DNA from 3 places in the Anaerosporobacter sp. genome. Region 3 is predicted to be linked to each of the others. Evidence: predicted binding sites of a transcription regulator. Region 3 holds the regulator's gene; each other region holds the start of a gene.
What was found. Region 3 encodes NrdR, which represses ribonucleotide reductase genes. Its sites were predicted from a motif close to CACAANATNTTGTG; they were not measured.
Positions count from the first base shown of each region.

Region 1 (10,334 bases), on a different contig from region 3:
ATCAGCTATTAAAGCATTCACAAAGGCTATAAAGATAACAGATCGTTCTGATTTAGATATAGATATTCTATTCTATCTAGGAGATGCACAGGAAAAAACCTTAGATCAAGAGGGAGCAATAGCAACCTATACTAAGGTTATAGAGAAGAAGGCAGATCAAAGTGATGCGTACTATAAGCGTGCTGTATTAAAAGGACAAATGGGGCAGCTTGAAGATTCGGTAGCAGATTTTGATAAGGCAATTTCTTTTGATAAAGACAATTATGAATACTATTTTGGAAAATATGCCATCCTATTACAGCAAGGGGATACTGCAGGAGCAAAAGATGTTCTTTCATAAGCCTTGTCAATTAAGTCGGATTCTAAAGAAGATTATTAAAATGTAGGGTTATTGCATTTATATCAAGGAAGTTACGATACAGCCTAAGAGGAATTGACTACTGCTATTGAAAATGGATTTAATGGAGCATATTTCTACCTTGGAGAAATCGCTATGGTAGAAGAAGATTATGAGAATGCAGCGACGAATTATGAACAGTATATTCAAACAACTGCAAATATAAAATCTGCAGTTGTATATAATCAATTAGGCGAAGCGTATCTTAAGTTAGAGTCTTATGATCAAGCATTAACAGCTTTCCAAAATGGAATTAAACTGAACGATAGCACAATTATGCAACCACTAAAATATAATGAAATTGTTGCCCTTGAGCATGTAGGTGAATTCGATAAAGCATATAAAAAGGCGAAGAAATATTTGAAAGCATATCCAGATGATGAGGGCATGATAAAGGAACTGGAATTCCTTAAGACAAGACAAGAAGATGCCCTCACGGATAACACGAAGTAGGTGAGTTTTTCACGGATGAACAATGTTCATTATGTAAGTGCTAGCCTATGAATACAGTTGAAAGAAAGGGCATGGTATAATAATGGCGGAAATATTTGAAATAAAGGAACAAGAAGAGCGGATGATTCTAGTAGGTGTCGCTACTAGTGATGGAGATGATACAGAGCAATCCCTTGATGAATTGGAAGAATTAATTAAAACAGCAGGTGCCGACACAATTGCGAAAGTAATTCAAAATCGTGAGAGTGTGCACCCTGGTACGTATATTGGTAAAGGTAAGATAGAAGAAGTGAGATTGTTGGCACAGGAATTAGATGCTACTGGTGTTGTATGTGATGATGAATTGTCGCCTGCCCAACTTAAGAATTTAGAAGAAGCCCTTCAAATTAAGGTGATGGACCGAACGGTTACGATTCTTGATATATTTGCACAAAGAGCTTCTACACGTGAAGGTAAGATTCAAGTTGAGTTAGCGCAATTAAAATACCGTTCATCACGGTTGGTTGGTCTTAGAAGTTCCTTATCAAGACTTGGTGGTGGTATTGGTACGAAAGGTCCAGGTGAGAAGAAGTTAGAGATGGATCGTCGTTTGATTCGTGATCGCATCTCTCAATTGAATCGTGAGCTGGAAGATGTAGTTCGAACAAGAGAAACGACGAGATCACAAAGAAGCAAGAATCCAGCACCAGTTATTGCAATTGTTGGATATACCAATGCTGGTAAGTCTACGTTGTTAAATACATTAACAAGTGCAGGCGTATTATCTGAAGATAAACTGTTTGCAACACTAGATCCAACCACTAGAAATCTAAAACTGGAGAGTGGTCAACAGATCCTTCTTACTGATACAGTTGGATTTATTCGAAAGTTACCACATCATTTGATTAATGCATTTCGCAGTACACTTGAGGAAGCAAAATATGCGGATATTATCTTACATGTGGTAGATAGTTCAAACGAAGAAGCATACAAACATATGCATGTAGTATATGAAACTCTTGATAACTTAGGAGTTAAGGATAAAACTATCATTACTGCATTCAATAAAGTAGATAAAGTAGAAGAGCAGCAAATCCTAAAAGATTTCAAAGCAGATCGTACGGTACAGATTTCTGCAAAGACTGGTGAAGGGTTAGATGACCTATTAAATACCATCGAAGAAATTCTTAAGGAACACAAGATATTGATTGAGAAAGTTTTTCCATACTCCGATGCAGGCAAGATTCAAGTTATCCGTAAGTATGGGCAACTACTTCAGGAAGAGTACCAATCAGAAGGAATTTATATAGAAGCGTATGTTCCAAAAGAAATATATTTACAACTTTCGAAATAATTTTTGATGTGAATATAAATACAATATATAGTGTTTGTGATTCGAATGGCATATAGATATGGTAGATATATTGCTTGACTTAGATACTGTATTCTGCTACAATTTAACCGATGGGAAAATCAGGGATGATACATTTTACTAGGACATATTTCTCAGTGTATGGAATAGTTGGATGTATAGTACTTTGATTTTCTTTGTCGGTTTTTTTGTTTCAAAACATTACTAAAAAGTCTTATACTTTGCACTAGATATAGTAGTGTTGTAATTGAAAGAAAATGAATTGCGAAGGGAGAACGGTTTATGTTTAATGTTGTTAAGAGAGATGGAGAAGTCGCAGAATTTGCTATTAAGAAGATTTCAGATGCAATTTCCAAAGCGTTTAATGCTACAGAAAAGCTGTATAATGAAGATATCATTAATCTCTTAACGCTACGAGTTACTTCAGATTTTCAAGATAAAGTAAAAGATGGCGTAATTAGTGTTGAGGATATTCAAGATTCAGTTGAGCAAGTATTAGAGCAAACGGGATATACAGATGTTGCTAAGGCATATATTTTATACCGTAAAAACCGAGAAAAAATTCGTAATATGAAGTCAACGATTCTTGATTACAAAGAAATTGTGGATAGTTATGTGAAAGAAGAAGATTGGAGAGTAAAAGAGAATTCAACAGTGACGTATTCTGTTGGTGGACTCATTCTTCATAATTCAGGTTCCATTACTGCAAACTATTGGTTATCCGAGGTTTATGATGAGGAAATAGCTGCTGCACACAGAAATGCGGACATACATATTCATGATTTATCCATGTTAACAGGATACTGTGCAGGATGGTCATTGAAACAATTAATAAAAGAAGGTCTTGGAGGTATACCTGGTAAGATTACTTCATCACCTGCAAGCCATTTATCAACCTTATGTAATCAAATGGTTAATTTCCTTGGAATTATGCAAAATGAATGGGCAGGTGCGCAAGCTTTTTCATCTTTCGATACATATTTGGCTCCCTTTGTTAAAATAGACAATTTGTCATATAAAGAAGTAAAACAATGTATACAATCATTTGTTTATGGAGTTAATACACCTAGCCGTTGGGGAACACAAGCACCATTTTCAAATATCACCCTTGACTGGACAGTTCCTAATGATTTAGCAGAACTTCCTTGTATTGTTGGTGGGAAAGAGATGGATTTCAAATATAAAGACTGCAAGAAAGAGATGGATATGGTTAATAAAGCCTTCATCGAGGTTATGGTTGAAGGTGATGCTAATGGACGAGGTTTCCAATATCCAATTCCTACTTACTCAATTACAAATGATTTTGATTGGTCGGAAACAGAAAATAACAAATTATTATTCGAAATGACAGCAAAGTATGGTACACCATATTTTTCAAACTATATCAATAGTGATATGGAGCCAAGTGATGTTCGTTCTATGTGTTGTCGTTTACGTCTTGATCTAAGAGAATTAAGAAAGAAAACTGGTGGTTACTTCGGTTCTGGAGAAAGTACTGGAAGTGTTGGAGTTGTTACCATCAATATGCCACGAATTGCTTATCTAGCACAGAATGAAGAAGATTTCTTCAAGCGATTAAACCGTATGATGGATTTGGCAGCACGTTCCTTAAAGGTTAAGAGAAAAGTAATTACTAAATTGCTAGAAGAAGGACTATATCCATATACAAAGAGATACCTTGGTTCCTTTGATAACCATTTTTCCACCATTGGTCTTTTAGGAATGAATGAAGTTGGTTTAAATGCTCGTTGGTTGGGTGAAGATATGCCAAATAAAAAAACACAAGACTTTACAGTTAAGGTTTTAAACCATATGAGAGAACGTTTATCTGACTACCAAGTTGAGTTTGGTGATTTATATAATCTAGAAGCAACACCAGCAGAATCAACTTCTTATCGTCTTGCAAAACATGATAGAAAACGTTGGCCAGATATTAAGACTGCTGGTAATGAAGGGGACACTCCTTACTATACAAACAGTTCTCATTTACCTGTTGATTACACAGATGATATCTTCTCAGCATTAGATATTCAAGATCGTTTACAGACATTGTACACATCAGGAACTGTATTCCATGCATTTCTTGGCGAGAAACTACCTGATTGGGAAGCAGCTGCGAAACTAGTTCGAACAATCGCTAAGAATTATAAATTGCCTTATTATACGATATCACCTACATATTCAATTTGTAAAAATCATGGTTATATTAATGGAGAACATTTCACTTGCCCAGAATGTGGTGAAAAAGCAGAAGTTTACAGCCGTATTACAGGTTACTATCGACCAGTTCAAAATTGGAATGAAGGTAAATCACAAGAGTATGCAAATCGTAAACTTTACGAAGTTGGAAACTCCTTTGAAACAGGAAATCATGGTATACATAAGCAAGTATCTACTACAGAAAGTTGTGAGTCATTAGAGTTTGATGAGACTAATAGTATATCAAAAGACGGACTATACTTGTTTACAACAAAGACTTGTCCAAACTGCGCAATGGCTAAATCATATCTTGAAGGTTTGGATTATGTGGTAGTCGATGCAGAAGAGAACATAGAAGTAGCATCTGAGCTGGGCATAATGCAAGCACCAACTTTGGTTGAAGCGAAGAATGGAGAAATTAAGAGATATGTAAATGCTTCCAATATTAAGCGCTTTGCTGAAGCAAAATGCGTAACAGTATAAGATTGAACTTTAAGGCTTTTGCAGATAATATATGCAAAAGCCTTTTCCATGTAATATACATTAACTCATACTTGTTTTTTGTAGACAGATACTTTAGAATAATTAGAGATATTAAGGAGGTAGACATGAGTTTAGCAGATAATTTATTTATAGATATGTGTAAAGATATTTTAGAAAATGGTGTTAGCACAGAAGGTGAAAAGGTTCGTCCTAAGTGGGAAGATGGCTCCTTTGCTTATACTATTAAGAAATTCGGAGTAGTAAATCGTTATGATTTACAAAAAGAATTCCCTGCTATGACGCTTCGTAGAACAGCTATCAAAAGTTGTATTGATGAATTATTATGGATATGGCAAAAGAAATCGAATAACATCAACGACTTAAACAGTAAAATCTGGGATAGCTGGGCAGATGAGACAGGCTCTATCGGAAAAGCCTATGGCTATCAGCTACAAGTAAAGCATCAATATAAAGAAGGAATGATGGATCAAGTTGATCGTGTGATCTATGACCTTAAGAACAATCCGTACAGCCGTCGTATTATGACTAATATCTATGTTCATGAAGATCTACATGAGATGAATCTATATCCTTGTGCGTATAGTATGACATTCAATGTAACTAAGAAAAAAGATGGTAAGATGTATCTTAATGGAATTCTTAATCAACGTTCCCAAGATATTCTCGCAGCTAATAACTGGAATGTATGCCAATATGCAGTTCTTATTCATATGTTAGCTCAAGTATGTGATATGGAAGTTGGAGAATTAGTTCATGTTATTGCGGATGCCCATATCTATGATCGTCATATACCAATTATTGAAGAATTAATTACAAGACCAACTTATGACGCGCCTACATTCTGGATGAACCCTGAGATTAAGGATTTCTATCAATTCACAGTAGATGACTTCCGTCTTGATAACTATGTAACTGGACCGAAGGTTGAGAATATACCTGTTGCAGTTTAAGGTTATCGTTAATGTACTTGTGTTTTTTATGTTTGAATGCAAAACTCTATCTAAGAAGCAAATGTACATTATTAAGAGTTTTGCTTTTATACTTTATAGATACTCAAGTACAAGCGAGTGTATTGATAAATTAATAAATAGTTGTTCTTGAGTATTCAGCTTGAATTTAAACTAAATCTAAAACTTTTTAGGATGAACTTAGGAAATGTAAGTTTATTTCATAATAAAATAGGAATAAACTCTAACAAATACTATATAAAGAAAGGAACAAGAAAATGAACGTAATAGTAGCAGTAGATAAAAATTGGGCTATTGGTAAAAAGAATGATTTACTTGTTAAAATCCCTGCAGATCAACGTTTCTTTCGTCAAGAGACAACTGGGAAAGTAATAATAATGGGACGTAAGACACTAGAAAGCTTTCCACAATGCAAACCATTACCTAACCGCAGAAACATTGTTATCTCTAGAAAAGCAGACTATAAAGTGGATGGAGCAGAGGTAGTTGGTAGTATTGAAGAGGCGTTAGAATTGGTTAAGGATTGTAAAACTGAAGATGTTTTCGTGGTTGGTGGTGATTCCATCTATCATCAAATGTTGCCATACTGTGATGTGGCTCACATAACAAAGATTGATTATGCCTATGAGGCAGATACGTATTTCCCTAATCTTGATGAGATGCCTGAATGGAAGATTACGGAACAATCAGAAGAGCAAACTTACTATGATTTAGAGTACTGGTTTATGAAGTACGAGAGACAAAAATAAACCAATGTATAACCATAGTGAATATAAGATATAAGCAATTGATATGTAATAAAAAATTTAAAAACTATTGAAATTCATTTTTGAGAAGATTAATATTATAGAATAAATATTCGCATAACATGTACAGAATTGCATAACTACGGATAAATCACAATTAGGAAGGTGAATAAATATGTTAAATATCAGATTTGAGAAAACAACTACACCAAAGGAATTGCCTAAGGAAGACAATCCTTTAAAATTCGGTACAATTTTTACCGATCATATGTTTATTATGAACTATGAGACAGGAAAAGGATGGCACGATGCAAGGATTGTACCGTATGCACCACTTAGCTTAGATCCTTCAGCTATGGTATTCCACTATGGTCAAGAGATGTTTGAAGGTTTGAAAGCATACAAAACTGAAGATGGAAGAACATTATTATTCCGTCCTAATAAGAATATTGAGAGAGCAAATAATACAAACCGTAGAATATGTATACCAGAAATTCCAGAAGAAGATTTCTTAGATGCAATTAAAGCAATTGTTAAAACTGATGAAGCATGGATTCCAACAAAACCTGGTACATCGTTGTATATTAGACCATTTGTTATCGCAACAGATCCATACCTTGGAGTACGTCCATCTGATACGTATATGTTCATTATCATCTTATCACCAGTTGGTGCTTACTATCCAGAAGGCTTAAACCCAGTTAAGATCTGGATTGAAGATGATTATGTTCGTGCTGTTAAAGGTGGTGTTGGTGAAGCTAAGACAGGTGCTAACTATGTTGCTTCTTTAGCTGCACAAGTAAAAGCACATGATGAAGGATATTCACAAGTATTATGGCTTGATGGAGTAGAGAGAAAATACATTGAAGAAGTTGGAGCGATGAACATCTTCTTTAAAATTAATGGTACAGTGGTTACTCCTAAACTAAACGGAAGTATCTTACCAGGTGTTACAAGAAATTCAGTTATTGAATTATGTAAAGAATGGGGAGTTCCAGTTGAAGAGAGAAAAATCTCTGTAGATGAATTATACGAAGCTTCTAAGAATGGTTCATTAGAAGAAGTATTTGGTACTGGAACAGCAGCAGTTATCTCACCAGTAGGCCATCTTCGTTTCGAAGACCACGTAATGCAAGTTAGAGATGGTGGTATCGGTGAACTTAGTCAAAAAATTTACGATACAATCACAGGCATTCAATTGGGTGAAGTGGAAGATACATTCAACTGGACAGTTGAGGTAAAATAATAGAAAAAGGAGAAACTATGATGGTTACATCATGGTTTTCTCCTTTTTTAGTAACGAGGTAATTTATTAGTTGTCATAAGAAAGTTTATTTGTTAGAATAGTTTAGATTAAGGTAATGTAACAATTACAAACTATATATATTTCAGAAAAGAGAGGTACAATGTAGTGGCAGAGAATTTCAGAAATACGGCTATGATAACGAGTGTAGTTAAATTGCAAGAAGATATTGTCAGTATGTGGCTCAAAGATGAAGAGATAGCAAGGGCTGCAAAACCAGGACAATTTGTTTCGTTCTACTGTAAGGATGGAAGTCGTCTTTTACCAAGGCCAATTAGTATCTGTGAAATTAATCATAACGATGGTACATTACGTTTTGTATTTCGTTTAGTAGGTGAAGGAACAAAGGAAATTGCTACATATAAAGTAGGTGATGATATAACGATCATGGGACCACTTGGTAATGGATTTACGCTAGAAGGTAAAAAGGCAATGTTGATTGGTGGTGGAATTGGAATTCCTCCAATGCTTGAGTTAGCGAAACAACTTGATATAGAGAAAACCATTGTACTTGGCTATCGAGACGCTACATTCATGGAGCAAGACTTTGAAACTTATGGAGATGTATATGTAGCTACAGAAGATGGTAGTAAAGGAGTAAAAGGTAATGTTATTGATGCGATTCGTGAACATAAAATTGATGCAGACATAATCTTTGCTTGTGGACCAACTCCGATGTTACGTGGAATTAAGGCATATGCTGCTGAACATGGAATCAAGGCACAACTCTCATTAGAAGAAAGAATGGCATGTGGTATTGGTGCATGTCTTGCTTGTGTGTGCAAGACAAAAGAAGTGGATCATCATACTCATGTTCATAATACAAGAATATGTAAAGAGGGTCCAGTATTCTATGCAGAGGAGGTAGAGTTATAATGAATCTTAAAGTGAATATAGCTGGTGTTGAACTTAATAATCCAGTTACAACTGCCTCTGGTACCTTTGGATCTGGAATCGAATATAGCGATTTCGTTGACCTAAATCGCTTAGGTGCAGTAGTTACTAAGGGTGTGGCGAATGTACCATGGCAAGGGAATGCTACCCCAAGAATTGCAGAAACATATGGTGGTATGCTGAATGCGGTTGGATTACAAAATCCTGGTATGGACGTTTTTATAGAAAGAGATCTACCATTCCTTAAAAAATATGATACAAAGGTAATTGTAAATGTATGCGGTAAGTCAACAAGCGATTATGTTGAAGTTGTAGAACGTTTAGCGGATGAACCAGTTGATATGTTAGAAATTAATATATCGTGCCCAAATGTTAAAGAGGGTGGAATCGCCTTTGGTCAAAATCCTAAATGTGTTGAAGATATCACTCGTGCAGTAAAGAGTGTTGCAAAACAGCCAATTATCATGAAATTAAGTCCGAATGTTACGGATATTACAGAAACTGCAAAAGCAGCAGAAGCTGGTGGTGCAGATGCATTATCTTTAATAAATACCCTTACAGGTATGAAGATAGATGTTAATAGAAGAAACTTCGTACTAGCAAATAAAACTGGTGGATTATCTGGTCCAGCAATTAAGCCAATTGCTGTTCGTATGGTTTATCAAGTTGCTAATGCAGTAAACTTGCCAATTATTGGTATGGGTGGTGTTATGAATGTAGAAGACGCTTTGGAATTTATAATGGCAGGAGCAACAGCTATATCGGTAGGTACTGCTAATTTTGTAAACCCAGTGGCAACAATGGAAATCGTACAAGGCTTAGAAGAGTATCTTATGAAGAATAACATTGAAGATATCAACTCACTTGTGGGTTGCGTGAAGTAGGATTAGGTAGTTCAATAGTAAGCATAAAATTGTTATTATTAAGTAATTACAAATATATCAGAATATAGGAGGACAACAATGGAACAATATAAGAAAGAGTTTATTGAGTTTATGGTTGATTGCGGAGTACTAAAGTTTGGTGATTTCGTTACCAAGAGTGGAAGAAAGACTCCGTTCTTTGTAAATACTGGATTTTACCGTAAAGGTGCTCAATTACGTAAATTAGGTGAATATTATGCAAAAGCAATTGAAAGTAAATTCGGATTTGACTTCGATATTCTCTTTGGGCCTGCCTATAAAGGTATCCCACTTAGTGTAGCTACTACTATGGCAATTAGTGAACATTATGGTGTAGATATCGGGTATTGTTCTAACCGTAAAGAAGTTAAGGATCACGGTGATACTGGAATCCTACTTGGAAGCCCTATTCAGGATAAAGATAAAGTTGTTATTATTGAAGATGTTACAACAGCAGGTACATCTATCCAAGAAACTTTACCAATTATCAAAGCACAAGGTGATGTAGATGTTCTTGGTCTTGTGGTTTCTGTAGACAGAATGGAACGTGGTCAAGGATCAAAGAGTGCGTTGCATGAGATAGAAGAAACATATGGTCTAAAGACAACAGCAATTGT
Region 1 covers NZ_CBDLAM010000070.1:566-10,899, reverse strand. The annotation lists gene ACW2QF_RS09550 (tetratricopeptide repeat protein) at 1-340, shown strand, start outside; gene ACW2QF_RS09545 (tetratricopeptide repeat protein) at 434-850, shown strand; gene hflX (GTPase HflX) at 933-2,183, shown strand; gene ACW2QF_RS09535 (ribonucleoside triphosphate reductase) at 2,484-4,883, shown strand; gene thyA (thymidylate synthase) at 5,009-5,854, shown strand; gene ACW2QF_RS09525 (dihydrofolate reductase) at 6,130-6,621, shown strand; gene ACW2QF_RS09520 (branched-chain amino acid aminotransferase) at 6,794-7,864, shown strand; gene ACW2QF_RS09515 (dihydroorotate dehydrogenase electron transfer subunit) at 8,057-8,797, shown strand; gene ACW2QF_RS09510 (dihydroorotate dehydrogenase) at 8,797-9,699, shown strand; gene pyrE (orotate phosphoribosyltransferase) at 9,778-10,334, shown strand, end outside.
Region 1: a site for NrdR is predicted at 2,203-2,216, ahead of ACW2QF_RS09535 (ribonucleoside triphosphate reductase). Genes of this name have one in related genera too.

Region 2 (10,334 bases), on a different contig from region 3:
TAAGACTTTAACTTAACTATTGCCATGATAAAATGCAATACTTAAAAGATGGCTTCACTCTAATATGGAGCCATCTTTCTACAGTAATGTTTGTTTTTACTTATTTTCAAACCTAATAATTGCTTTAAACAAATCTCCGTCTGCTACAATCTGGAACTCTCCACCTTGAAGTTCAACTAAACTCTTAACAATTGCTAAACCTAATCCAGAACCTTCGGAATTTCTTGATTTGTCACCTCTTACAAACCTCTCAGTAAGCTCACTTGTATCAAAGTCTAATTCTTCTTTTGACATGTTCTTTACTTCGATTTGAGTACCAGCGTCATTCACAATAACATCAACATAGGCTTTACGATTTGGCATAGCATATTTGACTAGATTTCCAAATAAATTCTCAAATATACGACAACTCTTTTGTCCATCTAGTTCTAGATATACCTTCTCCTGATTAGAGCGAATACTTAATTCAATACCTACCTCTTCTAACTTTTCTGCAAGTTCTAATTCCACTTGTCTAATCAAAGAAAGGACTTCTACAGTATCTAAATTCACTTCTAGATTCCCACTATTTGCTTTACTTACTTCAAACAAATCTTCTATTAATTGTTTTAAACGCTCCGATTTCTTATCTAATGTCTCAATATACGATTTTCTCTCTTCTTCTGTAATTTCATCATTCTTTAATAAATTCACATAAGTTATAATTGCTGTTAGTGGTGTCTTTAGATCATGTGATACATTAGAAATTAATTCTGTTTTCATATTCTGACTCTTTAACTCTTCTTCAACAGCTTTCTTAAATCCACCTTGAATCATAGTTAAGTTCGTCTTAATCGGTTCGAATAGGCCTAAATCACGTTCCTCTGTTACATTCAGCTTTCCTTTTGCTAAAGAATCTGTAATTTCTAAAATGCGATCGTAGTCATCTTTTAATTGATTCATTTTTTTCTGTAAGAAGAAGAACATAACAATTGTATATATAATTAGACCAGCAATTCCAAAAAACCAAATACTACATAACAGGGTAAGTACGATTAAATTAATACTGAGTATTTTAAATAGGTTTTTGTTCACCGTATCATCCACATTAATCTCTGTCATCTTATTAACGAACCGCTTTATTTTCTTATAACACCATCTGATTATTCTAGTAACAATTACATTTTCTGAACAATACTCTAGTAATCCTTTAACCAAAAGTTGTTTCATTGATAATGTTATAATTGCTACTACACCTAAAATAATTGACCACGCTCCAATATGAATGAGTGGTATTAATTTATCAGAAATTCCAATGCTAATTAAATCTTTTGCCATTTCTCCTGTATGCGTCTTATAAATAACTTCAGACATGCAAATTGCGAAGTGCAAATCCAATACCCCAGCTGTAGCTACTATTTCAAATGGTATCTTTGAAGTAATCCCTGCTCCTAGTTTAAATAGTTTCTTGCTCGATAATAATAAGGCTATAATCATTATAAATAAAGTTGCACCAAGTATTACAAATGGAAATCCTGAATTCGTATAAAACACATTTTCATTTTTCCATTCTTGATGCCAATAGACTGTATCATACGGTTGTAATTCTTTTGGTACAGCATAATGGAATGTGGTATCTACAATTGGCTCAATCGAATAAGAAACACCCGAATCCGAGTACTCATATTGTGAGACAAAGCTTCTCAATCGATCAATCAAAAATTGTGTATCGATATTATAAGCATATTTAATACTGATTTCCCCACGTTTGTCAAACACAAGGGTAATATATGAATCATACTCATCTTTTGTATCTTCACTAAATGTCCAATCATAAGAAGTAACTACTTCCCCTGAAGTATTATCTGCAACTTGATATTTTAGATTATGGTTTTCCTTAGTACGATTCTTTAGATCATCTAACCAGTCATTCAACTCAATTTTAACAGAATCTTTTTGAGTTGTTATTTCTGTTTCTTCAGAATCTTCAATATCAATATTATCTGTTTCTTTTTCTTCTTCCACAATATTTAGATAAACATCCGAAGGTTTTAACTCCTTACCTGCTCTTTCTTCTGCTACATCGACATAAAGTGAATATACATTCTCAGTGAGATATTCTGTAAACCAATCCGACTTATACGGACTCTCTACTTTACTATCAACTACCTTCCAAAAATAATCATAGGTTGCGACAACTCTCGCAGCTACAATAATCACGATACACGCTAATATAATACTTCCAAAAATTCTACTGCTTTTCGATTTTATATCCAATTCCCCATACCACCTTTAAATATTTTGGTTCCCTTGGGTTAATCTCAATTTTTTCACGAATTCTTCTTATATGAACCATGATGGTATCAGTCGTAATGGCTTTTTCATTCCATACTCTTTCATATATTTCTTCCGGTGAAAAAACTCTCCCAGGGCTTTTTATTAATAACTGTAGGATTTTAAATTCCAGTGGTGTTAATTTTACCGGTTTTTCATCAACCCTTACTTCCACCATATCCTCGTCTAATTCAAGTCCTCCAATTGTATACATATTTCTTTCCTGTGTATCTTCTACTACTTTAAGATATTTTGCGTATCTTCTTAATTGAGAATTTATCCGAGCTAATAACTCCATTGGAACAAATGGTTTTGTCACATAATCGTCTGCTCCAATATTCAAGCCTGTCACTTTGTCCATATCTTCTGACTTAGCTGATAGCATAATTACTGGAAAATCAAACTTCTCTCTTAATTTCATCGTCATTGTAATACCGTCCATCTTTGGCATCATAATATCAACTATTGCTAAATGTACCTTTTCACGTTCTAATACATCTAAGCCCTCAAAACCATTTGAAGCTCCAAATACCTTGTACCCCTGATTTCTTAGATATATACTAATTCCCTCTAAGATTTCTTTATCATCTTCAACTACTAATATCTGATACATACTATTTTCATACTCCTTCCTCATAAGCTGTCAGTTCTATCTTCCAGATTTTTCTTCCTATCTTATATGTTAGTATAGTATGTATCAATATACAAGTGCCTTCGTATATAAATACAGCAAAACACTAGACTTCTCACCTCCCTATTGCTTACCTCCCCTGTTATGTAATAAATAATAATCCATAAAACTAACATTCAAACGCTATAATTTCTTAAGAAATTCTAACAAAAAAGCTGCCTCACTCACAATCTTTCAATTGTAAGTGCGACAGCCGTCTTTACTTATTTATACTCTTATAAATTTTATATATACTCTTATAAATGTGGCTCTACCATAGACAAAATATTTGCTTTTGGAACATAGCCTACTGATTTTTCAACTACTTCACCATCTTTAAATACTAACATGGTTGGTACTGATTGAATTCCGTATTCATTTGCTATTTCTAAACTCTCATCTATATCTACTTTATAAAATCCTGCTTTATCACTAAGTTCACTGCCTACTTCTTCGAATACTGGTGCTAACATCTTACATGGGCCACACCAAGTTGCAAAGAAATCTACGACAGCAACGCCATCTTTTTTTATTTTTTCATCAAAACTACTTGTATTAAGAACTTTAGCCATAATTATTTCCTCCATTTCACATTCATATTTATTAATATGAGTATTTTACACCATAATGGATATTCTTTCTGTGATTAAGTCACATAAGATATGAATTCGAATAAAAGAATGGCTCCACTATAATAGGAAGCCATATTCTATATAAAACTCTATTACTACTAATTCCATTTTCTCTTTAAATCTATGACCATTTCTGGCTACTTAAGAGATATCTCTCTCTTGACATCTCGTAATCAACACTGGATTGCAACTGTCCAATCTGATCTTTCCATGCATCTTCGTTCACACGTATCTTTAAAAATCCTACTTTTTCATATACATGTTTTGCATGTTCATTCTTTTGATTGGTATCAAGTATAATCTTATCAATAGGAACTGCATAATTAAGTGCTTCATTGGTGAATAAATACTCTACTAGCATTTCAATAAATTTCGTCCCTAAATTTTGATTTTTATAAGAATCATCGCATATTTTAATTCCGATTTCAGCAACTCTATTACCGATATCGTAACTCATCTCACCAATTCGGATACCGTCAACTTCAATAATACAGATTTGCGAAAGTTTCCGCTCATTATTACTAATTAGCTCAATGGTCTCTTCTAAACTCTGATTTAAGCCATTCGGAAATCCCGCATGTGACATTACTGCACCATCATTCCACCATGTTGTTAATAATTCTGCATCCGAACCCTCTGCACTTCGAATTGTTAGATTGTTTTTTTGTACTCTAATTTTTGTTCGTTCTTTCATTCAGAAGCCCCCTTGTTGTGATTTGGAGCGTTATTCTACTCGCTCCTTCCTGTACTTTTACTTAGAAACCAATCAGTCTTCATCGTCTGTTACGTCCCTTGCTACTATTTATCTATATGATATAACATGTATCTGTAAATGGCAATTAATTTTAAGTATATATTTATACTTAAAAAATATAGTAACCTCTTCTTATATTGAATACCTAATTAGTATACTGTTTATCCACATACATACTACAAAATATGCATAATTTAGACTTTTGATATTAGATATGAATAATCTGATCGCATATCTTCTTAATGTACTCTTCTTTCTCACTGGCAATTCCCATTGTATAACCAAGCTTCTTTAACTTCGATAAAATTTTTCGAATTTCTGTATGGTTTTCTTTGTTGATAGTAGTAAAAACTCCTGCATCAATTAATAACATCTTCTGTCCTTCCATAATCGCTTGCGCGATACTAAGCTTTTGTCGCATACGGCTTGAATATTGTAAAACCTTTCGATTATTTGTTGGCGATAAACCAACCAAGGTCATTGCCTTGTGTATATCTTCTTCTCCAGCCTTTTCATTCATTCCTGCAATGTACTTCAGATTTTTATACCCTGTATATTCTGTAAGAAAGCCTATGTCTGATATATAAACTCCAACATAACCTGGCACCTGGCCATACTTTGAGAGATTTTCGTCTTGATAATATATTTCACCTTGGCACGGCACTATCTCGCCCGCTAATAGCTGCATAAACATAGATGCCTTTTCGTACGTTGATCCAACTATACCTATTACCGTTGATTTTTTTACTGCTAAACTCATGTTTTCAACAATAGTTAGCCCTTCATGTCTTTTTGTCACATCTTCTAGTCTTAATTCATATTTCATTTTATTTTCCTATACCTTTAATCACTTTACTACTCTATTTGTTTCTTACTCTTTTGTATCTTACTCTTTTTATTTCTTACCAAAAATATCGCACGAACCCCATATTACCTCGTAAGTTCGTGCGATATTATTTATATTTTTATTTTAATTTCCATAAGATCGTCTGGTTTTGTTTTAGAGACTCTTTTACGTCAATAATTCTTTGATTCGATGAACCACGGAATGCTAATGTAATATCCTTTCGTTCTTCTATGAATTCCCCATCTACTAGGACATCAATTAAGCTTAACATCTCATCGGTATATTCACATCGTGCCCTACTTTCACTGAGTAATTCATCTTCAAATACATATCCCGTATAACACCATATATTCTTCTGCGGAAATTTCTCTCTTACTTTGTGCAAGAATGGTAAAAGTGCTTCTTGATTTTGACGTTCAAACGGCTCACCACCAAGAAGGGAAAGTCCATTAATGAACGAATGATCAAGGGCTTCTAAAATCTCTTTCTCTGTATCTACTGTAAATTTCTTTCCAAATGTAAAATCCCATGTCTCATGATTAAAACAACCTTTACAATGATGGGTACAACCCGATACGAATAAAGAAACTCTAACTCCTTCTCCGTTAGCTATATCATACTTTTTAATTTCACCATAATTCATCTATAAATGAAGCACCCTTTCTTTAATCTCCTGTGTTCTTCCTTGGTTCCAGAATTGCGTTCCGATATATCCACAGGTTCTACGTGCAACATTAAGGGTATCTTGGTTGCGGTTACCACAATTTGGACACTCCCAAACTAGCTTGCCACCTTCTTCATTGACAATTTGAATTTCTCCACTAAATCCACATTCTTGGCAAAAATCACTCTTCGTGTTTAATTCTGCATACATAATGTTATCATAGATAAATCTGATAACTTCTAAAACAGCAGGAATGTTGTTTTCCATATTTGGTACTTCTACATAACTTACCGCACCACCTGATGATAATGCTTGGAATTTTGCTTCAAATTGTAGTTTTGAGAATGCATCAATCGGTTCCGTTACATTTACATGGTAACTGTTTGTTATATAACTCTTATCAGTCACACCTTCAATGATACCAAAACGTTTTTGTAAACATTTCGCAAACTTATATGTTGTACTTTCAATCGGTGAACCATAGGTACTGAATGCAATATTCGTCTCTTCTTTCCACTTATTACAAGCATCGTTCATATATTGCATCACAGCAATTGCAAATGGTGTAGCTTCAGGATTCGTATGTGATTCTCCTGTCATATATTTCACACATTCATATAAACCAGCGTATCCAAGTGAAATCGTAGAATATCCGCCGTATAATAACTTATCTATTTTTTCACCTTTCTTGAGACGAGCTAACGCTCCGTTCTGCCATAAAATTGGTGCCGCATCAGATGAAGTTCCTTTTAAACGGTTATGACGGCACATAAGTCCACGGTAACATAAGTCTAGACGCTCATCAAAAATCTTCCAGAACTTGTCCATATCACGACCTGATGATAATGCTACATCAACAAGATTGATTGTTACAACTCCTTGGTTAAAACGGCCATAGAACTTGTAATTTCCATTCTCATCTTTCCATGGGCTTAATGCACTTCTACAACCCATAACAGGGAAACAATTTCCTTCTTTTAATTCTTTCATCTTCTTTTCAGAGATGTAATCAGGAACTAATCTCTTAGTTGTACATTTGGCAGCTAACTCTGTCAAGTAATAGTATTTGGTGTCTTCCTTGATATTATCCTCTTCAAGAACATAAATTAATTTAGGGAATGCTGGAGTTACCCATACCCCTGCTTCATTCTTAACACCTTGATATCTTTGTTTTAATGTTTCTTCTATTATTAACGCAAGGTCTTTCTTTTCCTCTTCATTCTTTGCTTCATTCAAATACATGAATACAGTCAAAAATGGTGCCTGTCCATTTGTAGTCATAAGTGTAACTACTTGATATTGAATTGTTTGTACACCTTTGTTAATCTCTTTTCTTAATCGTTTCTCTACTAAATCGCTGATTATTTCTTCTGATGCTTCTGATCCTAATAGTTCCACCTCTTCAAGTAAGTCCCTACGAATCTTCTCACGAGAAATCTGAACAAATGGTGCAAGATGTGCCAAACTGATACTTTGTCCACCATATTGGCTACTTGCTACTTGTGCAATAATTTGTGTTGCTATATTACATGCTGTTGAAAAACTATGTGGCTTTTCAATTAATGTTTCACTAATTACCGTACCGTTTTGAAGCATATCTTCAAGATTAATCAGATCACAGTTGTGCATATGTTGTGCATAATAATCCGAATCATGAAAATGTATAATACCTTCCATATCTGCTTCCACAATGTCAGCTGGAAGAAGTAAACGTCTTGTTATATCTTTACTAACTTCACCTGCCATATAATCACGTTGCACACTATTTACAGTAGGATTTTTATTTGAATTCTCTTGCTTAACTTCTTCATTATTACATTCGATTAGTGATAGTATTGTATTATCTGTTGTGTTGGCTTTACGAACAAGCGAACGTTTATAACGGTATCTAACATAAGATTTAGCAACGTCAAACGCTCCTGTAGACATAATTTGATTTTCTACCATATCTTGTATCTCTTCTACAGATACAGTGCGATTCATTTTTAAACATTTATATTCAACGTAGTCAGCAATTTCACTAATTTGCTCCTTTGTGAGCATAGAATTTAAGGTTGCATCGCTAGCCTTAATCACTGCTGCTACGATTTTATTAAGATCAAATACTTCCTCTGAACCATTACGTTTTATAATTTTCATACTATATCACTCCTCCAATTAATTTACAGTACTCATTATAATATCAATCGAATACTTTTTCAATTAGAATTTTATTTTTTTCACAAGATATAGTAGTTGTATTTATTTAAGTACACATTATAGAGTGGTCACAAATGTGGATACCCCTTTATTTATAAGGGGTTGACGGTGTTTATTTCTTTATTGTGGTTTTATTATTCTTGATAATATTTCTTATTTTTCAGGAAATTCAACTAAGGTAAATTAATAAATGCTGTAATCCCTTTCATTATCACATAGATTATTTTAATAAGAGATAAAATTATCTTATGGGTAACTAATTCAAAATTGTGACTTACCTACATGCCATCGTTCTATACTTGGATATTCAGTAGAGATCTACTAGCAATGATAATTTAATCTTTATCCACAAACATATTAGGAATTATAGAAACGTACAAATAAAAAAAGATGGATATACAGCTATATACCAATCTTTGAAGGACAAAGATAACCCCCTATTTACTTGAGCACAACCTCTGAAACCGATCACATATATAATGTAAAAGCTGTACTATTTCTATTATATCATTTCTAATATATGAACAATAAAGAAAGCATCAAATATGAAAAGTAAAATTAGAATTATTAAAGTTTTATGCATAAATTTCTTTATAGCTAACGGAAATCCTATAAACAAAACCAATATAATAAATAGTGACACAATCGTATAAACTGCATATTTGTCAGATAAACAGTCAACATAGTAACCTGAAGCCTTTACATCGATTCCACTTTCGCTTAATTTCTGTGAATCTTCTTCAATATTCTCAGCAGTACTTGTTAGTTTAAGTCCAATGTGACTTGTATCTGTATTAAGCTTCTTTAAAACACCTTTTACTTCAACACCATCAATACTAAATCCATCTTTATCAAAATTTTCTAACCAATCCTTATCTGCTCTTACTACAACACATTCCGTAATATCCTCATCAAAAACCAAATAATAATACTCTTTTCCTATTGGAATAAAATTTATTCTGTTTTTGACTTCTAGAATTTTATAGGCAAAATGCACTTCTCCTTTAACATACCTCCCAGCATCAATATTACTTTCAAACAATAATTCAATAGGTGCGCTATGCGATTTTGCAAAAAGCGGTAAAATACCATTATAAACATAAAAAACTATTCCAATAACCAATAAAACTACTCCTAAAATCCTCTTTTTTCCTTTCACATCTGATCTCCTTTGTGTCGTTTATTGTATATATTTTACTTGTTTTATACAACTATGTCAAATATTACTATCAGATGTGTGGTTCTATTTCCATTGCAATAATCCGTTCAACGATGAACTACTTGAAGGTATGGATTTTCACTTTACAATTCATACCTTCAACTATACCACTGTATGACTATAACATACGCAATAACTGCCAATAACAACTGTATGGTAACAAATCGTACAACCACTTGCGTATCCGACCAATTATGTTTACTCCTTACATCGTCATGTATTGGTGTTAGTGTATTCTTCAAAATCCCAAACCGAAAAAAGCGCAATAGAAATACCTTAACCAAACCCAAACCACCATCAATAATAAATACCCCAGCTAACAGAAGATAGATAAATGGATGTCCTGTTTTAATGGTAATGATTGCAATGAAATATCCCAATGCCCTTGAACCAGCGTCTCCCATCAACATACTACTAGGGTACGCATTAAAATATAGATATGCCAATAAAACTGCCACAAACAAGAAACTTGCCATCGCGTATTTACCTAATGTCTCGCTAAATATAATGCTAAAAGATAGCAGTACCACACTTGTAACACTTGCGCATAGCCCATCTACCCCATCAGAACAGTTCGTTACATTAATGGATATCCAAAACAAGAGTATTCCTAGAAGTACATATAAAACTTTAGGGACTACCAATTCCAATGTACCTATGTAAATTGTAGTTGAATTGAAATCAATAAACGTCAGTATGGTTATTACGGATAAGATTAAGTCAATTAAACCCTTTTTATATTCATTCCATGGAGTATCCGATGCATCATCTAGATAACCACTCAACATAACTCCAAATAAAAGGATCGAATAAATCACAAATTCACGATCAAATGGTAAGAAAATATAACTACATACTACAAAACATACTACAAAACTGAGCCCGACTCCTCGAATTTTCCCTTTTGATTGTTTTCCATTCAGCGCATAGTCTCGTCCCTTATCGCTAGGTAGAAAGGGTAACGGGTGCTTTAATGCTAGAAATGTAATAACAAAAGCAACAACGATACCAATCATAACAATCTGATTTACACTCA
Region 2 covers NZ_CBDLAM010000097.1:197-10,530, reverse strand. The annotation lists gene ACW2QF_RS11530 (sensor histidine kinase) at 97-2,256, opposite strand; gene ACW2QF_RS11525 (response regulator transcription factor) at 2,231-2,926, opposite strand; gene trxA (thioredoxin) at 3,241-3,555, opposite strand; gene ACW2QF_RS11515 (GNAT family N-acetyltransferase) at 3,737-4,309, opposite strand; gene ACW2QF_RS11510 (ATP-binding cassette domain-containing protein) at 4,578-5,195, opposite strand; gene nrdG (anaerobic ribonucleoside-triphosphate reductase activating protein) at 5,335-5,859, opposite strand; gene nrdD (anaerobic ribonucleoside-triphosphate reductase) at 5,860-8,019, opposite strand; gene ACW2QF_RS11495 (hypothetical protein) at 8,582-9,238, opposite strand; gene ACW2QF_RS11490 (phospho-N-acetylmuramoyl-pentapeptide-transferase) at 9,397-10,334, opposite strand, start outside.
Region 2: a site for NrdR is predicted at 8,101-8,114, ahead of nrdD (anaerobic ribonucleoside-triphosphate reductase). Genes of this name have one in related genera too.

Region 3 (10,334 bases):
TCTTCAAAAATATGTGTTATCGCTTCTAATTCTGAGAAAGACAATGTACTAATTGCCGATTTCACAATTTGAATCTTTCTGTGCTCTTCTGCATTTTCTTCATTAACTGAACGCATCATCTCCAACCCAACAACGGTAGTTCCATATTCACTAAGAATTATATCATCAATAATATATTGTGCGTTATTCTTATACAAGAATAATGTTCCCAAACGTTCTCCAGCAATTTCAATTGGAGTTATCATAGCTTGGTAATCATCAATGTTGTCGAATTCAAAACCAAGTGTTAATAGGTTCACATTCTCTTTTGTAGAAAGAACATTTAACAAACGTTCATTCAAGAGATTATCAATATGACCGCCTACACTATCTTTAATCAGTTCTTTGATTTCGCTTATATCACTGCGATTTTTAATTCCTAGTACTTTACCCTTTTTACTTATCACCAATATGTTAGATTCAAGAATCTCACTAAGCACATCACAAATGTCATTAAATACTACTTTATGAGAATTATTATTGTGAAGAAGCTTATTAATTTTTCTTGTTTTATCTAATAATTGCACGCTCATATTGTCAGCCCTCCTGCTTTTTGTTACATAAACTCAACATACCTAACATCACGTACTTACTTTTAGATAGAAATACTATATAAACTTTCTGCAAATAAAAGCTATCTTCTCATATTTCTTTAATAGACCCCCCATAAAAGAAGATGACAGTACTGATATATACCATTTACAGAATATTTCTTGATAGACCAAGTTTATCATACATTTTGAATAAAAACAATAGATGTTTGACAATTATAACAGAAATCTTATAAATAATAATGATTTTGTATGAAAAATTAGTATTAATTAATAATTATTTAGTATTACTTGTTACTATTATCCTCTTTTTGTTCTTTATTCACATCTTTAGGCTGTGTATGTCCACAAGTTTCCTCACTACAAACAAGTGTATTACCTCGTTCAACCATGATTGTTCCACATTTAGGGCATTTTTCATTAGTTGGTTTTTGCCATGTCATGAAATCACATTCTGGATTGTCTTCACACCCAAAATACTTACGACCTTTTTTAGTCTTACGGATGACAACATCTTTTCCGCATTTTGGACAAGCAACACCAATCTTCTCAAAATATGCTTTTGTATTTCTACACTCTGGAAATCCAGGACAGGCTAAGAATTTACCATGTGGTCCGTATTTAATAACCATGTTTCTACCACATTCTTCACAAACCACATCAGTAACTTCATCTTCTATATTAATTTTTTCTAATTTCTTTTCAGCATTTTGAACAGCCTCATCTAAATCAGGATAGAAGTTACTAACAACTGTTTTCCAGCTAACTGAACCATCTTCTACTCTATCAAGTAACATTTCAAGGTTTGCAGTAAAGTTAACATCTACAATACTAGAAAACGCCTCTAACATGATTTTATTTACAATTTCACCAAGTTCTGTTACATAAAGATTCTTATTTTCTTTGGCAACATATCTTCTTGCAATGATTGTTGTAATGGTTGGAGCATAGGTACTAGGACGACCAATACCTAACTCTTCTAATGTTTTAACCAATGAAGCTTCCGTAAAATGAGCTGGTGGTTGTGTGAAATGTTGTTTACTATCCGTTTCGATAAGTGTTAACTTAGAATCTATATCTAATGATTTAGAAAGTTTATTCGTTTCCTCCTTATCATCTTCTGTATTGTAGACTGATAAGTACCCATCAAACACTAACTTTGATGCACTGGTAGTAAATCGATATCCATTAGCCATGATTTTAACTGAAGTTGTTTCGTATTTGGCTGGTTGCATACGAGAGGCTACAAATCTCTTCCATATTAATTGATAAAGACGGAATTGATCTCTACTTAAAGATTCTTTAATCTTAGTTGGAGTCATATCTACATAAGTCGGACGAATTGCTTCATGCGCATCTTGAATCTTCTTATTACTATTCTTATTACTATCTTCTGCTGCTACATACTTTTCACTATAATTTTCTTTGATGAATTCTTTTGCACTTGCATCTGCCTCATCAGAAATACGTGTAGAATCTGTACGTAAATAAGAGATTAAACCAATGGTTCCACTCCCTTTGATATCCACACCTTCATATAGTTGTTGAGCAAGTCGCATCGTCTTTTGTGTAGAGTAATTAAGAACTTTTGCTGCTTCTTGTTGCATTGTACTAGTGGTGAATGGTAGTGGAGCTTTCTTAATACGCTCTCCTACTTTAACATCTGTAACCTTGTACTCAGCATTCTCTAACTTCTTCAAAATCTCGTTCATCTGTTCTTCAGTTTCAATTTCTATCTTGCCACTTTCATCACCATAAAACTTTGCAATTAATGGTTTCTTTTCACCTTCAACTTTTATACTAGATTCTAATGTCCAGTATTCTTTTGGTACGAAAGCATTAATTTCATCTTCACGATCGCAAATAATTCGTAATGCTACTGACTGTACTCTACCTGCACTTAATCCACGTTTTACTTTTTGCCAAAGCAACGGACTAATACAATAACCAACCATACGATCTAGCATTCTTCTTGCTTGTTGCGAATTAACTAAATTCATATCTATTGCTCTAGCTTGTTTCAATGAATTCTTTATTGCATTCTTAGTAATTTCATTAAATGTTATTCTATTTGGCAAGGTATCATCTAGTTTTAACGCTGTTGCTAGATGCCATGAGATTGCTTCTCCTTCGCGGTCAGGGTCAGTTGCCAGATATACTTTATCTACTTTCTTAACTTCTTTTCTTAATTTGGCAAGTAATTCACCTTTACCACGAATCGTTATATATTTAGGTTCATAATCATGTTCAAAATCTATACCCATTTGACTTTTAGGAAAATCTCTTACATGACCACTAGAAGCCAATACTTCATAATTAGAACCAAGAAATTTTTTTATTGTCTTTGCCTTAGCAGGTGATTCAACTATCACGAGATATTTTGGCATATAATCACTCCTTTAATTATTAAGTGAATCTATATACACATACTTCTTTACCAATTCACTCTTTGATATATACAACGTTAATACCAAAAATCCCATTTTGTATTACCGTAGTCTAAACTTAAATTAGCATACACTATTTTTTCTTACGTTTCAAGCATATTATTTTTTTATTTTTAGAGCGTATTCAATACCCATATTTTGGATTCCGTCATTATTATGCATTTTTACTATATTATATAACCTAGCATAAGTAAAAATACGTTTATTACTTACTAAGAATGCACAAATAAGGTTTGTAATATATAGTATTGAGTAGCTATCTCTTTAATTAACCCTTTCATCTGTAACATAAAAATAATTTCCATTAATTTTACGGTATTTAATCCAGTATTTATCAACAACTGTTCAAAATGTATCGGTTCATACCCGAGTTTCATAAGAACAAGCTTCTCTTCAGCAGTTACTTGATTTTCAAAAAGCATCGATACTTGTTTACTCTTTTTCTTATTTTGTTTTAAAAAAGGATACCTTTCTACTAATTCCTCTACTATATCATTGGTTGATTGTATTAATTTAGCACCATTTTGTATTAACCTGTTACAACCGATAGATAACTCATCAGTAATCTTCCCTGGTAAAGCATAGATGTCCTTACCTTGTTCCAATCCACAGTCTACCGTTATTAAGGTTCCACTCTTTTCCTTTGCTTCCACTACTAATATTCCATCTGAAAGCCCAGCTATGATACGATTCCTTACCGGAAAATGAAATGCTAATGCAGGAGACCCTAGTGGATACTCAGATAGAATACCTCCTTCGCATTCCACATCATGGAATAGTTGATAGTTTTCTCTTGGATAACAGATATTCACACCACTTCCAATGACGCCAAAGGTCTTTCCTTTCCCTTCTAACGCTCCTCTATGAGCATAGCCATCAACTCCCTTAGCCAACCCACTTATAATTTGTATTTTGTTCATAGCTAATTCTTTCGCAAATTTACGTGCCGCCTCTGATCCATATGTTGAACATGCCCTAGCACCTATTATTGCTACAGAAGGTAAATCATCCTCAGGCAATTCTCCTACATAATACAAAAACCAAGGCGGATCATACATGCTGAGTAGTCGTTTCGGATAGTTTATATCTTCTTGGATAACAAAATTTATACCTTTTTTCATCATTTTTTCGTATAAATTATATTCTTTTTCAAGATCAATACCTTCTAATATGGCGACCTTAGCAGAGTCAGATAACCATTCTAAGGATTGCATTTCTTCAGCCTTAACAGCTAACACTGCTTCTATTGAACCATAATAAGTTAATAAATTTGTTGTCTCCTTATATCCAACATCTTCTTTCTTTGACCATGCATACCATAGCAATTTTTGCTTTGAACATTCCATCTATATATCCCCCCAGTATTTCTTATCAAGACTTCGATAACTGATTGCTTCATATAAATGTTCTTTCCGTATGGATTCCTCTCCACATAAATCTGCTATGGTTCTGCTTACCTTAAGAATTCGATGATAGGCACGAGCACTTAAATCAAGTGTATTGAAAGCATTCTCAATTACCTTCTCTTCTTCAGATCCTAACTCACAATACTTCTTAACTTGTTTTGCATTTAGCATAGAATTGTAATAGATTCCTGTATTCAAATAGCGTTTATTTTGTATCTGTCTTGCTTTCAGAATTCTTTTTTGTATTTCCTTTGAAGACTCTCCTTTTTCTGTGCTTACTAACTCTTGATATTCTATAGGTGTCGTTTCCACACAGATATCGATGCGGTCTAGTAATGGCCTTGAGATCTTACCTAAATAGTGCTTTATCTGTTGCATTGAACAGTTACACTTTCTTCTATCTGGGTAATAACCACATTTACAGGGATTTAGTGCTGTCACTAACATAAAACTAGCTGGATACTTATAAGTTGCTTGAAGTCTATTTATGGTAACCATTCGTTCTTCTAAAGGTTGACGCATAACCTCTAATGTACGAGTTTGAAACTCGGGAAGTTCATCTAAGAATAATACTCCGCCAGAAGACAAACTAATCTCTCCTGGTATAGGATTTCTACCACCGCCAATTAATGCAATTGGTGTAATAGTATGATGAGGTGCTCGAAAAGGTCTATTATGTACTAGTACATTATCTTCTCCCAACAACCCAGATATACTATATAGCTTGGAGATTTCCATACTTTCTTCTACGCTCATTTGCGGCATTATACTGGGAATTCGTTTCGCTATCATTGTTTTACCTGCTCCAGGCGGGCCAATGATAGTTATATTATGCATTCCTGCTACTGCAACCTCAACTGCTCTTTTCATCATATTCTGTCCTATTAGATCAGCGAAGTCGTCACATTCTTCATGAATATCATTTTCAAACATAGCTTCTACATCAACGAAACAGGGTTCTATTATTCTAACTTCATTTAAGTATTCTACCGCTTCGGTTAATGTCCGTATACCAATCACTTCAATATCTCTTACTACAGCGCCTTCCTTTGCATTATCAATGGGAACCAAACATCTCTTAAAACCATGCTTGGCTGCAGCATATGTCATGGGAAGTACGCCATTTACACGTTGTAAATGTCCATTCAGGCTTAGTTCCCCGATTAACATACAATCATTAATATTTTCTTGTGGAATATAGCCAGAGGCAGCTAGAATCGCAATTGCGATTGGAAAATCAAAAGCAGTTCCTTCCTTTCGGATATCTGCTGGTGATAAATTAATTGTGATGTGTTTGGGTGGAAGGCGAAATTCCGAATTCTTTAAAGCAATTCGCACTCGCTCTTTTGCTTCTTTTACTTCTGAGGCAAGAAAACCTACCATATCAAAACATGGCAGACCATCACTTACATCTGCCTCCACTTGTACTGGCAACCCTTCTATTCCATGAACAGCTGCACAATATGATTTACTAAACATAATGATCCTTTCCCTCTCTTCAAGACTTAAAGAACCATATATTTACACTATAGCATAGATAAAAAAGACTATCAAGTAATAATTATTCACTTGATAGTCTTAATGTTTCTTTCATTATTCACCTTGATTATCTAGAATCTTCTTAAGTTCATCCATGAATGTATTAACATCCTTGAACTCTCTATATATAGAAGCAAATCTTACATACGCTACAGGATCTAATTCTTTTAATTTATCCATTACAATTTCGCCGATTAAATTACTATTAATCTCATTCTTATCCAAGTTAAAAATAGTGTTTTCAATGTCATCTACCACAGCTGTAATACTATTTACCGAAATCGGTCTTTTATGACAGGAACGAAATACTCCAGCTTCAATCTTCGAACGATTGTAAGGCTCTCGGTTCATGTCTTTCTTTATTACTACTAATGGAATTACTTCTATCTTTTCATACGTTGTAAAACGTTTTCTACATTGATCACATTGACGTCTTCTACGAATGGAACAATTATCGTCGGCTGGTCTAGAATCGATAACTCTAGTATTATCTTCGCCACAAAATGGACACTTCATAAGGTTCCCCCTCAATTACACATTTTCTTACTTTAATTATAGTAATTGATTGGGTTATGTCAAGAACTTTTCATATTCTATTAGAATTTGCAACCCACAAGGCACTTTTCTTCATCAATATCTACCAGAATAACATCTTCTCCTATTTGTTTGACGCACGAGATGTCAATAATAAATTCACTTTCTCTACCAAGTATGCCCCAGATTTTACACGGGCCTGGCACTATCAAACATCGTATCTTAGCGGTACATGTATCAAAATCAAGATCACATACAAATCCTAATCTCTGTCCGTTTCTACAGTTGATGACCTCCTTCTCTTTCAATTCACAAAAACGCAAGCATATCGCCCCTTCGAATTTATTTATAGCCTTTCTATTGTTTTCCCATTAAATAATTCTTCATATTCTTAAGTGCTGATTTTTCTAATCTCGAAACTTGCGCTTGAGATATACTTATCTCATTTGCTACTTCCATCTGGGTTTTCCCTTGAAAGAATCTTAACTTTATAATATTATTTTCTCTATCGGACAATTTATCCATCGCTTCTTTTAAAGCAATTTCTTCAATCCAGTTTTCTTCTTTGTTCTTATTATCACTTATTTGATCCATAATATAGAGAGCATCTCCACCCTCTGAATAAACCGGTTCATATAATGAAACTGGACTTTGAATTGCGTCCAAAGCAAAAACAATATCTTCTTTGCTTATTCCAATTTCATTGGCAATCTCACATACGGTTGGCTCTTTATCATTCTTCTTCATCAAAGCTTCCTTGGTGTAGATTGCTTTGTAAGCTGTGTCACGTAAGGATCTACTAACACGAATGCTATTATTATCTCTAAGATATCTACGAATCTCCCCAATAATCATAGGGACTGCATAGGTACTAAACTTTACATTTTGTGTTATATCGAAGTTATCTATCGCTTTCATAAGACCGATGCAACCAATTTGAAATAAGTCATCTACATTCTCATTGCTGTTAGAAAATCTCTGAATAATACTAAGCACAAGTCTAAGATTCCCTCTAATATACAGGTCTCTAGCTTCTTTATCGCCTTTAAGTATACGTTCAAAGAGTTCCTTTTTCTCATCATTCTTAAGTAAAGGTAATTTCGCTGTATTAACACCACATATTTCAACTTTGTAAAGAGCCATTTGATTAACCTCCACATCATATATATACATAAATGATGTGCTAATTAATGGAACTTTATACTTATTATATTTTTCATTTTTTGCTACTTTTTACCATAATATATTTTATTCAGTTTTATTCAAATCGTTACATTCTATTCTAATCTCACGATTTCTTTTTTTAGACGTTTCATTATTTTCTTCTCTAGCCTTGATATGTACGATTGTGAGATTCCAAGTAAATCAGCCACTTCTTTTTGCGTCTTTTCTGCACCATCTTTTGAATTTAACCCAAATCGTAATTGAACAATAACTCGCTCTCTTTCACTTAACTTTGCAAGTGCTTTATTCAAGAGTTTTCGGTCTACTTCATCTTCAATATTCTTATAGATAATATCCTCATCTGTTCCTAATATGTCGGATAATAATAACTCGTTCCCATCCCAGTCCACATTAAGCGGCTCATCAATAGACACTTCTAACTTAGTCTTATTGTTTCTACGAAGATACATCAGAATTTCATTCTCTATACACCTAGAAGCATAGGTTGCTAACTTAATATTCTTATCTGGCTTAAATGTATTGATTGCCTTTATCAAACCAATTGTACCAATTGAAATTAAATCTTCGACACCAACACCCGTATTATCAAACTTTTTCGCTATGTACACAACTAAACGCAAATTATGTTCCACTAATATAGACTTCGCTTTTGCATCATCGTCGGTTCCCAACTTGGAAATAATATCAGATTCACTTTCTGTATCAAGGGGCGCTGGTAAAATTTCTGCTCCTCCAATATAATGAATCTCACCTCTTTGTTTAAAAATCACGTTTTTAAAATCCGGTATTACCCTAAATTGAAATTTATTCGGTATTGATACCTTTAACAACATGCTTCATTCCTCCCGTTATAATAATTCCTTATGTAATATAATATGATAATTGTCATCCACCGTTAATTTACCTTGATAAATTGCAACTGTTATATTAGGATTATGTACTACCTCATCTTCTCTAAGAACATTTACTTCATCGAATACAATTCCTGGCAAAATCCCTTGGTCAGTACCTACAGCATGGTAGGGAATCCATTTAATTCTTATTGCGTATTGATCCATATCTGTTTGATTAACATCTCCCATATAATCTTTAGCAAAGTCTATCAATTCATCTGGTAATATTTCTTTCACTCCATCAATATCTGCAATAATAACTGGTTTCTTCGATAGGGGTTCTCTAAGATTATTTCCGGTATCTAATAATCCTTTGCAAGTTATCTTTTTTTCACCAAATACTAATTCTACATTATAAAATAACTCCTCATTTGCCTTCATTTGTAATAAAATTCGCTTTACAAGATGGATAAAACCTCTCGCAATTACAAAAAAAATAATTAAATAGCAAAAATTTAAAGTTTTTGATGGCAATATTCTTAAAAACTCAGTAATATAATATCCAGCGCTTGTATAATAATATAAATAATTCAATATACCACCAACTAAAAAGGTGATCGCATAATATATTAAAACATCTCTTACAAGAGCTTTTACCGTTTCATAACGAAACGTGATTTTAAGCATGCAACTTGCCAATAAAAATCCAAATAGTATCATAAGAATACCCGATCGAAATATTGGTACCATAATACTAAAACAAGCTCCCAAACCGCCTAGTATTGCTGCCAATAATTTTCTACCATTTTTACTATTCTTCTTAACGAGTTTTTGCATCATTGCTAGAAGTAAGTAATCCATAATCAGATTTACTCCAAAGACTAAGTCAATGTAAACCTCTAGTTTCAATGTTCACCCCCACCTCTAAGCTTATCTAATACCGATACAATGTGGACCACACACACTCAGTAAATTCATTATAACTTATTCACTTTATTCTTTTTGTCATAAATTGGGTTTATTTTCCAGTTACTTTTCATCAAAGTAATACAGAATCCTACAGAATGTAGGTCAAGAATACATATACTTTACTATTTAGAGAAAAAACAAAAGAAAAAAACTGCTGTCGCATGAATTATGCTAATAATTAAGTCTAAATAAACAGTTGCTTATAGATTTATGAAAGATTTTAAATTAAAAGCATTCTCACACCAATAAAAAAATAATTCCAAGAAGTTGATTGGATATGACATACATTACATGTTCACCATATTCATACAGCTTATTGGAATTGTTTTTTATAATTATTTACGGTTCTTCTTTAAAAATTCAGGTATTTTAATACCATCATGATCCGTATCTTGTGATACTGGTTTTGAAAATGTCTGTACAGGTTTTGCAGCTGCTGTTTGTGATTGTGCTGCTGGCGTAGATGTTGTAGATGCAGGTCTTGAGAATAGACTTGAGTTACTACTTGTCCCACTATTTAATCCTGTTCCAAACTTTGGTGCTTGTTGTGTTGACTGACGATTCATCCCTTGATTAATGAAGGAAGGAGCCTTTACAGGTTCTTTCTGAGATGCCTCTTCTAGTCCTGTTGCTATTACTGTAATTGTACATTGATCTGGTGCTGATTCATCATACATAGCACCAAAGATAATATTTGCACTTTCACCAGCTAGCTCTTGTACGTATGTTGCAGCTTCATTAGCTTCAATTAAACTGATATCACCAGAAATATTAATAATAACATGTGAAGCTCCTTCAATTGTAGTCTCTAATAACGGACTTGTAATTGCT
Region 3 covers NZ_CBDLAM010000012.1:14,121-24,454, reverse strand. The annotation lists gene codY (GTP-sensing pleiotropic transcriptional regulator CodY) at 1-572, opposite strand, end outside; gene topA (type I DNA topoisomerase) at 878-2,977, opposite strand; gene dprA (DNA-processing protein DprA) at 3,250-4,383, opposite strand; gene ACW2QF_RS02420 (YifB family Mg chelatase-like AAA ATPase) at 4,384-5,922, opposite strand; gene nrdR (transcriptional regulator NrdR) at 6,037-6,498, opposite strand; gene ACW2QF_RS02410 (YlmC/YmxH family sporulation protein) at 6,579-6,839, opposite strand; gene sigG (RNA polymerase sporulation sigma factor SigG) at 6,874-7,659, opposite strand; gene sigE (RNA polymerase sporulation sigma factor SigE) at 7,794-8,534, opposite strand; gene ACW2QF_RS02395 (sigma-E processing peptidase SpoIIGA) at 8,550-9,443, opposite strand; gene ftsZ (cell division protein FtsZ) at 9,839-10,334, opposite strand, start outside.